DNA from 2 places in the Streptomyces sp. SP17BM10 genome. Region 2 is predicted to be linked to the other one. Evidence: riboswitches for the same ligand, from Rfam matches in the RefSeq annotation. Region 2 holds a riboswitch; the other holds the start of a gene.
The links. Region 2 has a riboswitch for cyclic di-AMP ahead of PUR71_RS03515 (M23 family metallopeptidase). Riboswitches for the same ligand answer to the same signal wherever they lie in the genome.

Region 1 (4,121 bases), on a different contig from region 2:
CGCACTCGTGACGCTCCGTCAGACAGCCCGTCGACTGTGAGACATCTCACGCGCCACGGATGCAACGTGACGCCCTGCCGACCGCGTCTCCAGGAGATACCGGTGGACGCGCGGGGGTTGGGGCAGGTATGTCCGGAATATGACCCAATGACCGCTCATCGGCCCGCGTACGCGGGACCTCCGCGCGCCGCGCACACCACGCTCGCGCGAAACCGGCACGGCAGCCGACTGCAGTCCTGACGGGCCGATGACCTACGATCTCCGCCATGAGCACCGCAGCCATCCCGGGCGCGCCACTGCCCGTTCGCACTCCAGGCTCCCGTGCGCGGGGGCGCCACCGTCGCCCCGAGCGCCCCGAGATCCCGGCCGGCTCCCCGGCCCTGGTGCTCGCCGTGCCCGCGACCGCCGGGCCCGAGTCCCGCTCGGTCGTCGAGGAACTGCTCTCGATCGTCCGCAGCGAGCAGAACGGCGTCCAGACCGCGGTGGGCTACCTCCCCGGCGAGGGCACCGAGGGCGCGGACGGCACCGAGCGCAGCATCGGCGAGCTGCTGGCGTCCGCCGCGGAGGCCGGCGTCCCGGCGCCGATCCTGGTGCCCCTGGTGCCCGGCCCGCACGACTTCCTGCCCGAACTCCACGCGCTCGCCGCCGAGTACGGCGCCCACGTCACCGACGTGCTGGGCCCGCACCCGCTGCTGGCCGAGGCCGTCCACGTGCGCCTGTCCGAGGCCGGGCTGGCCCGCGCCGACCGCGCCCGCCTGTTCGCCATCGCGACCGCCGCGGACGGCGTCGTGCTGACCACCGTGGGCGGCGAGGACGCCGCGGCCGCCGCCGGCATCACCGGCGTGCTGCTGGCCGCCCGCCTGGCCGTCCCGGTCGTCGCCGCCGCGCTCGACGTGCCCGGCTCGGTCGCCGCCGCCGTCGCGCACCTCAAGGAGACCGGCTCGCAGCGCCCCGCACTGGCCCCGCTGGTGATCGGCCCGGAGGCGGACTCCGAGCTGCTCGCCACGGCCGCCGAGGAGACCGGCTGCCCGTCCGCCGCGCCGCTCGGCGCCTACCAGACGGTCGGCCAGCTCATCGCCTCGCTGTACCTGGCCGCGCTGCCGACGCCGTCCGCGGAGGCCCTGGCGGCCGCCCAGGCCCAGGCCGAGGCCGAGGCGGCGGAGGCCGCCGCCGAGGGCTCCCGCGCGGCCCACGCGGCCACCGGGACGGCCCCCGGGGCGCCCGCGCAGGAGGTCGGCGAGTAGCCGCCGACCGCACGCACCGAAAGGGCCCGGAACGACTCCGTTCCGGGCCCTTTCGGCTTGCGGCGTAAAGGAATTAAGAACCTAATGTGCGAGATGTCCGTTCTGTGATTGTTTGCGATCGGGTGACCTTCCGTCATCCGAATCCTGAGCATCTGCCAGTTGTGCACATCCGCAGGTTTATTGCGAGAAAACGATCATTTTCGATCTTGGAAAAGGAAAGTTTTGGTGACTTTCCATAACCCGTGATGCGCATCACAGGTATTTGCAGTTCGAACTTAAGTCTGCTTAACGTGCTCCCCGTTCGTGACCACACGGACCCAGCTCATCCGCAACGCCGAGTCCTGCCGTCGGGTGCGCTGGAAGCGCGAAAACGCACCACGGCAGGAGCGGGGGACCCACAGGTAAGTCGCCCCGGACCGCTCCACGGAACGGTTCTGGGCTAGGGGTGAAGCCGCGCCACAGCGCGGCCGGGCAACTCCGGCCCGAATCCGACAGCTCACCTCGCAGGCGTGGGAGAGGACCGCGTCTTCATGCTGCCCACCAACGGCACTCGCCTGTCCAGCCGCACCCGCCGTGTGATCGCCGCCCTCGGCGTCGCGGGCGTCGGCCTCACCATCCCCTGCCTCACCTCCGGCACCGCCTCGGCCGCCTCCATCGCCACCTGGGACAAGGTCGCCCAGTGCGAGAGCAGCGGCGACTGGAGCATCAACACCGGCAACGGCTTCTACGGCGGCCTGCAGTTCACCTCCAGCACCTGGGCCGCCTTCGGCGGCACCTCGTACGCCCCGCAGGCCAACCAGGCCACCAAGGACCAGCAGATCGCCGTCGCCGAGAAGGTCCTCGCCTCGCAGGGCCCCGGCGCCTGGCCCGTGTGCTCCGTCCAGGCCGGCCTGACCGCTGGCGGCGCCCCGGCCGCGGTCGACACGTCCGCCGCCGCGAGCGCCACGAAGGCCGCCCCGGCCGCCCAGCCGTCCTCGAAGCCCGCCGTCAAGCCCGCCGCCCCGGCGCAGGACCAGGCGCAGGCCCCGGCCGCCGCCGACTCCGCCAAGGGCACCTGGGCGCAGAAGCGCCAGGACTGGGCCCAGGGCGGTGCCCGCACGGGCGCCCAGGCCGGTGCCTCGGACTACACCGTCGTGGCCGGCGACTGGCTGTCGACGATCGCCGACAAGCACAACGTCAAGGGCGGCTGGCAGCGTCTGTACGAGCTGAACCGCGGCACCCTGACCGACGGTCCGAACACCATCTACCCGGGCCAGCACCTGTCCTTCGGCGACTCCGCCCAGGCGCCGGCCGACCAGTCCGGTGACTTCAACTGGTTCGACCGCTCGCAGAAGCCGGGCCAGTCCTCCGCCGGGAACACCGTGAACGCCCAGCCGGCCGCCGCGGCCCAGACCCCGGCCGCCAAGCCGTCCTCGAAGCCCGCCACCCAGACCCCGGCCCCGGCCGTCACCGGCTCGATGGCCGCCGCGGTCGACTTCGCCAAGGCGCAGGTCGGCCAGGCGTACGTCTACGGCGGCACCGGCAACGGCGGCTGGGACTGCTCGGGCCTGACCCAGGCCGCGCTGCGCGCCGCGGGCATCTCGGTGCCGCGCGTCGCCAACGACCAGGCCGCCGCGAGCACCCACGTCTCGCTGGACAGCCTGCAGCCGGGCGACCTGCTGTTCTGGTCCAACAACGGCCAGGACTCCGGCGTCTACCACGTCGCGATCTACATCGGCGGCGGCCAGTACGTCGAGGCCGCCAACCCCAGCGCGGGCGTCCGCCTGCAGACCATCGCCAACTGGGCGCCGGACTTCGCCGGCCGCGTCTGAGGGTCCTTCCGGAACCGTCCCGCCGGGGGCGGTTGACGGATCGCGGGTAGCAGCGCGCAGCTGACAGATAACAGATAACAGCTGACAGATAACAGATTTCAACATCTGTCATCTGTCAGCTGCCACCCGCCCGCCCCCGGGGAGAGACTGGTCGCTCTCCCCGGGGCTTCGCCGTACCCGCACGCACCCGCCCCTCCGCGCACCGGAGCATTCGCATGGTCAAACCCCGGCCCAACGGGCATGCTGCTGCTCTGCACCCGAGGAGGAGTCACCCATGGCCCAGGTCACCGTCACGCTCGACGCGAACCTCGCGATCGACGCGATGATGCTTTCCGGCACCAAGAGTCCTCAGGACGCCGTCGAACTGATCCTGCGCGACTACCTGGCCCGCGGTCGCCGCACCGAGACCCGCACCGGCGACGCCGCCGACGGCCACCGCGTCACCGCCGACCGCCCGGCCGTCCAGGAGGGCTGACCCCGGCCGACCCGTTACGGCGCGCCGAAGGGCCCCGGAGAGCAACCGCCCTCCGGGGCCCTTCCCGCGGCCGTCACGGCCGTCGCCGGCCGGCCCGCCCTCAGCGCGCGCAGGCCCCTGTGGAGCCGCGCATGACCAGCTCCGGCTGGAACATGAACTCCCCGCGCTGGGCGGCGTTCGCGCCCACTTCCTCCAGCAGCGCGTCCACCGCCGCCGTCGCCATCGCCTCGACCGGCTGGCGGATCGTCGTCAGCGGCGGCTCGGTGAAGGCGATCAGCGGCGAGTCGTCGAAGCCGACCACCGACACGTCGTGCGGCACCGACAGCCCCCGCTGCCGCACCGCCCGGATGACCCCGAGCGCCATCATGTCGCTGCCGCACACGATCGCCGTGCACCCCTTGTCCAGCAGCGCGCCCGCCGCCGCGTGCCCGCCCTCGACGCTGAACAGCGTGTGGTGGACGAGCTCCTCGGCCTCCTCCTGCGTCCGCCCGAGGACGGCGCGCATCGCGGCCGTGAAGCCCTCGATCTTGCGCAGCACCGGCACGTACCGCTTCTGCCCGACCGCCAGCCCGATCCGCTCGTGCCCGAGCT
Region 2 (4,121 bases):
GGCCGGCCACGAGCTCGTCACCGAGGGCTTCAAGGAGGGCCAGGTCGGCTCCTCCGCGATGCCGCACAAGATGAACACCCGCTCGTGCGAGCGCGTCAACGGCCTGGCCGTCATCCTGCGCGGCTACGCGTCGATGACCGGCGAGCTGGCCGGCGACCAGTGGAACGAGGGTGACGTCTCCTGCTCGGTCGTGCGCCGGGTCGCGCTGCCGGACGCGTTCTTCGCCTTCGACGGCCTCCTGGAGACCTTCCTGACCGTCCTCGACGAGTTCGGCGCCTTCCCGGCCGTGGTCGAGGCCGAGCTGGACCGCTACCTGCCGTTCCTCGCCACCACCAAGGTGCTGATGGGCGCGGTGCGCGCGGGCGTCGGCCGGGAGACCGGGCACGAGGTCATCAAGGAGCACGCCGTCGCCTCCGCGCTCGCGATGCGCGCCGGCGCCCGCGAGAACGAGCTGCTGGAGCGCCTGGCCGCCGACGAGCGGATCCCGCTGGACCGCGCCGCCCTGGACGCGCTGCTGGCCGACCGGCTGTCGTTCACCGGCGCGGCCGGTGCGCAGGTGGCCGAGGTCGTCCGTCAGGTCGAGGACGTCGCCGCGCGCTACCCGGAGGCGGCCAAGTACGCACCGGGCGACATCCTTTGATGCATTGTCAGCTTCTTGAGGGCCCTGCTGCCGGATCGGTGGCGGGGCCCTCGGGCGTGTGGACGTGGCCGGGGTCGAGGGGCGGGGTCGTGCCGCAGCACCATTCGGTGTCCGGCTCCGCGACCGGGTGGTCCTCGGGGGCCAGCACGTTGCCGCGGATGGTGACGAACGCGGTGATCGCCCCGGTGGTCAGGAGCCCCGCGCAGATCAGCATCGCGGTGTGGAAGGCGTCGTCGACCGCGGACGGCACCCGGTAGGCCTCGCCGCTCAGACCGGCCAGCGCCGGGAGGGCCGCGACCGCGAGCAGGCCGGCCGCGCGGGCGGCGGCGTTGTTGACCCCGCTCGCGATGCCCGCGTGCCGCACCTCCACGGCCGCGAGCACGGTCGCCGTCAGCGGGGCGACCAGCAGCGTCATGCCGGAGCCCATCACCGTCACCGCGGGCAGGACGTCCGCCCAGTAGGAGGAGCCGGCGCCGATCCGCAGCATCAGCAGCACCCCGGCGGCGCACAGCAGCGGGCCGACGGTGAGCGGGATCCTCGGGCCGATCCGCTTGCCGAGTCGCGCGGCGCGTGAGGACAGCGCGAGCATCAGCACGGTGATCGGGACCAGCGCCAGGCCGGACACCAGCGGCGAGAAGTGGGCGACGATCTGCAACTGGACGACCAGCAGGAAGAACACCCCGCTGAACGCCGCGTACACACAGAGGGTGACGAGGTTCACGGCGGTGAACAGCCGTGAGGAGAACAGTCCCAGCGGCAGCATCGGCTCGGGGGCACGGCGTTCGACGGCGATGAACGCCGCGCAGAGGACGAGTCCGAGCACGCCGGTGACCCAGACGGCGGGGGACAGGCCCTCGCCGGCCGCCGTCAGCGCGTAGGTGATGGCGCCGAGCGCGAGGGCGGCGAGCACCGAGCCGAGCACGTCGAAGCGGCCGGTGGCGCTCTCGTCCCGGCTCTCGGGGACGTGGCGGGTGGCGACCGCGATGACGGCGGCGGCGAGCGGCAGGTTCAGCAGGAAGATCCACCGCCAGCCGGGGCCGTCCACGAGCCAGCCGCCGAGGAACGGGCCGACGGCCGCCGACACCCCGCCGAGGCCGGACCACAGGCCGACCGCGGCCGAGCGGTCGTCCGGGTGGAAGACCGCCTGGAGCATGGCGAGCGAACCGGGCGTCAGCAGCGCCCCGCCGATGCCCTGGACGGCGCGCGCGGCGATCAGCACCTGGATGTTCGGTGCGGCGGCGCAGGCCGCGGAGGCGACGGCGAACCAGACCACGCCGAGCAGGAAGACCCGGCGCCGGCCGTAGCGGTCGCCGAGCGCGCCGCCGAGCAGGATGAGCCCGGCGAGCGTCAGCAGATAGGCGTTCAGCGTCCACTGCAGGGACGCGAGGGAGGCGCCGAGGTCCGTGCCGATGCGGGGCAGGGCGACGTTCACCACCGTGCCGTCGAGCATCGCCATGCTGGAGCCGAGCACCGTTGCCAGGAGGACCCAGCGTCCCTGTGCGGTGCCCAGACGCAGGGTGCCGGCGTTGGTTGTGGCCACGGCCCGATCCTCCGCCTGTCGGGGTGCACGTGACAAGGGTCACCGGTGGCGCGTCCGGTGGATGCGGACGGTGACGGTTCGCTTGCGGAGGGGTCGGGTTGTCGGCGGAGGGTTGCCGATCTGTTGCGAGGGGTGAATGGATTGTGTACGGAGAGTGTTTCGGGTCGTTCGGAGTGTCATCGGGGCGGTCGGGGTTGTTGCGGGTTCAAGAGATCGACATTGCTTCACCCGGACGGATGAGTTTTAGTTCAGCGACCGACCGGCCAGCCCGGACGGATCCACCGGGCGGAACGCCGAGTCCTGCCGCTGCCCGGTGGCTCGAACTGAACTCTGTACGGCAGGAGCGGGGGACCCACAGGTAAGTCGCCGGACCGGAATTCGCGCTGTTCGCGTGGAAGTCCAGGACCGGCTTGGGGTGAAGCCGCGCATGCGGCCGGGCAACTCCAGCCCGAACCCGACAGCTCACCTCGCAGGCGTCGGAGAGGAAACTTCCATGCCTGCTCAGGCTCGTCGTATCACCCTGCCCCGCGCCGCCCGCATCGGCATCGCGACCGCCGTCACCGGTGTCTCCTTCGCCCTCCCGCTCGTCACCGCGATGAGCGCCCAGGCCCACACCGCCCCCGGCGCCCCCGCGGCTCCGGTCGCCGCCGCCCCGGCTCCGGCCGCTCCGGCCGCCCCGGTCGCCGCCCAGGCCGACGCCTCCTACCGGGTCGTCAGCGGTGACTCCCTCTCGAAGATCGCCGACGCCAAGCACGTCGAGGGCGGTTGGCAGGCGCTGTACGCGCACAACCGTTCGGTCGTCGGCGCCGACCCGAACCTGATCTTCCCGGGTCAGTCGCTCGCGATCGCCGCCCAGGCCGCCCCGGCTGCTCCGGCCGCTCCGGCCCAGAAGCCCGCTGCTCCGGCCGCCAAGCCGCAGTCCGCTCCGCAGCAGAAGGTCCAGGTCAAGACCGAGGCCACCACCCCAGGTGCCCAGGTCCAGACCCAGGCCACGGTGGCCCAGCCGGCCAAGGCGCCGGCCGCCGCCCCGGTCGCCGCCACCTCCGGCTACGTCGCCCCGCTGGCCAACCCGGTGCTCGGCGAGGCCTATGGCGTCGCCGGCTCGATGTGGGCCTCCGGCCACCACACCGGCCAGGACTTCGTCGCCTCCACCGGCACCCCGGTGCGCGCCGTCGCCAACGGCGTCGTGGTGAAGGCCGACAACGGCGGTGCCTACGGCAACGAGGTCGAGATCAAGCTCGCCGACGGCAAGTACGCGCAGTACGCGCACCTGTCCGTGATCGGTGTGACGGTCGGCCAGTCCGTGACCGTCGGCCAGCAGCTCGGCCTGTCCGGTGCGACCGGCAACGTGACCGGCCCGCACCTGCACTTCGAGATCCGCACCGGACCGGAGTACGGCTCGGACATCGACCCGGTCGCCTACCTCCGGGCGCACGGCGTCGCGCTCTGAGCAGTCCCCCTTGGGGATGACGGACCACCGCGGGTGCGGGGCGAAACGATCGACCGGGATGGTCATGTCGGGTGACCGCTCGACCGGGTGATCGCCGCACCGGCGGACATGGGCGCGGGACACGCCCTGACCGGCCCGGCCACGAGGACTCCTCGTGGCCGGGCCGGTCGCTGTCGTTCTCCGGCCCTCAGTTGGGCGGCGTCTGCGGCGGTGGCGTGGCCGCGCCCGGGAGCCGGACGGTCGCGACGGTGCCGCCGTCCGGGCCGGCCGGTGCGAGCGCGACCTCGCCGCCGGACGCCCGGACCGTGCGGGCGACGATCGCCAACCCGAGTCCGGAGCCCGGCAGTTGGCGGGCGGACGGGGAGCGCCAGAAGCGGTCGAAGACGTGCGGGAGGTCCTCGGTGGCGATGCCGGGGCCCTGGTCGCGGACCGCGAGTTCGCCGTCCGTCAGCGACACGTCGACGCGTCCGCCGGGCGGGCTGAACTTCACC

Region 1: another riboswitch for cyclic di-AMP. It lies ahead of PUR71_RS30845 (transglycosylase family protein); the one in region 2 lies ahead of PUR71_RS03515 (M23 family metallopeptidase).

What each region holds. Positions count from the first base shown of each region.
Region 1 covers NZ_JAQYXB010000661.1:14,683-18,803, forward strand. Annotated here, with positions in the region: gene PUR71_RS30840 (sirohydrochlorin chelatase) at 267-1,244, shown strand; cyclic di-AMP (ydaO/yuaA leader) riboswitch at 1,606-1,767, shown strand; gene PUR71_RS30845 (transglycosylase family protein) at 1,775-3,055, shown strand; gene PUR71_RS30850 (hypothetical protein) at 3,330-3,530, shown strand; gene PUR71_RS30855 (LacI family DNA-binding transcriptional regulator) at 3,631-4,121, opposite strand, start outside.
Region 2 covers NZ_JAQYXB010000409.1:33,779-37,899, forward strand. Annotated here, with positions in the region: gene purB (adenylosuccinate lyase) at 1-640, shown strand, start outside; gene PUR71_RS03510 (DHA2 family efflux MFS transporter permease subunit) at 648-2,180, opposite strand; cyclic di-AMP (ydaO/yuaA leader) riboswitch at 2,492-2,671, shown strand; gene PUR71_RS03515 (M23 family metallopeptidase) at 2,674-3,630, shown strand; gene PUR71_RS03520 (sensor histidine kinase) at 3,818-4,121, opposite strand, start outside.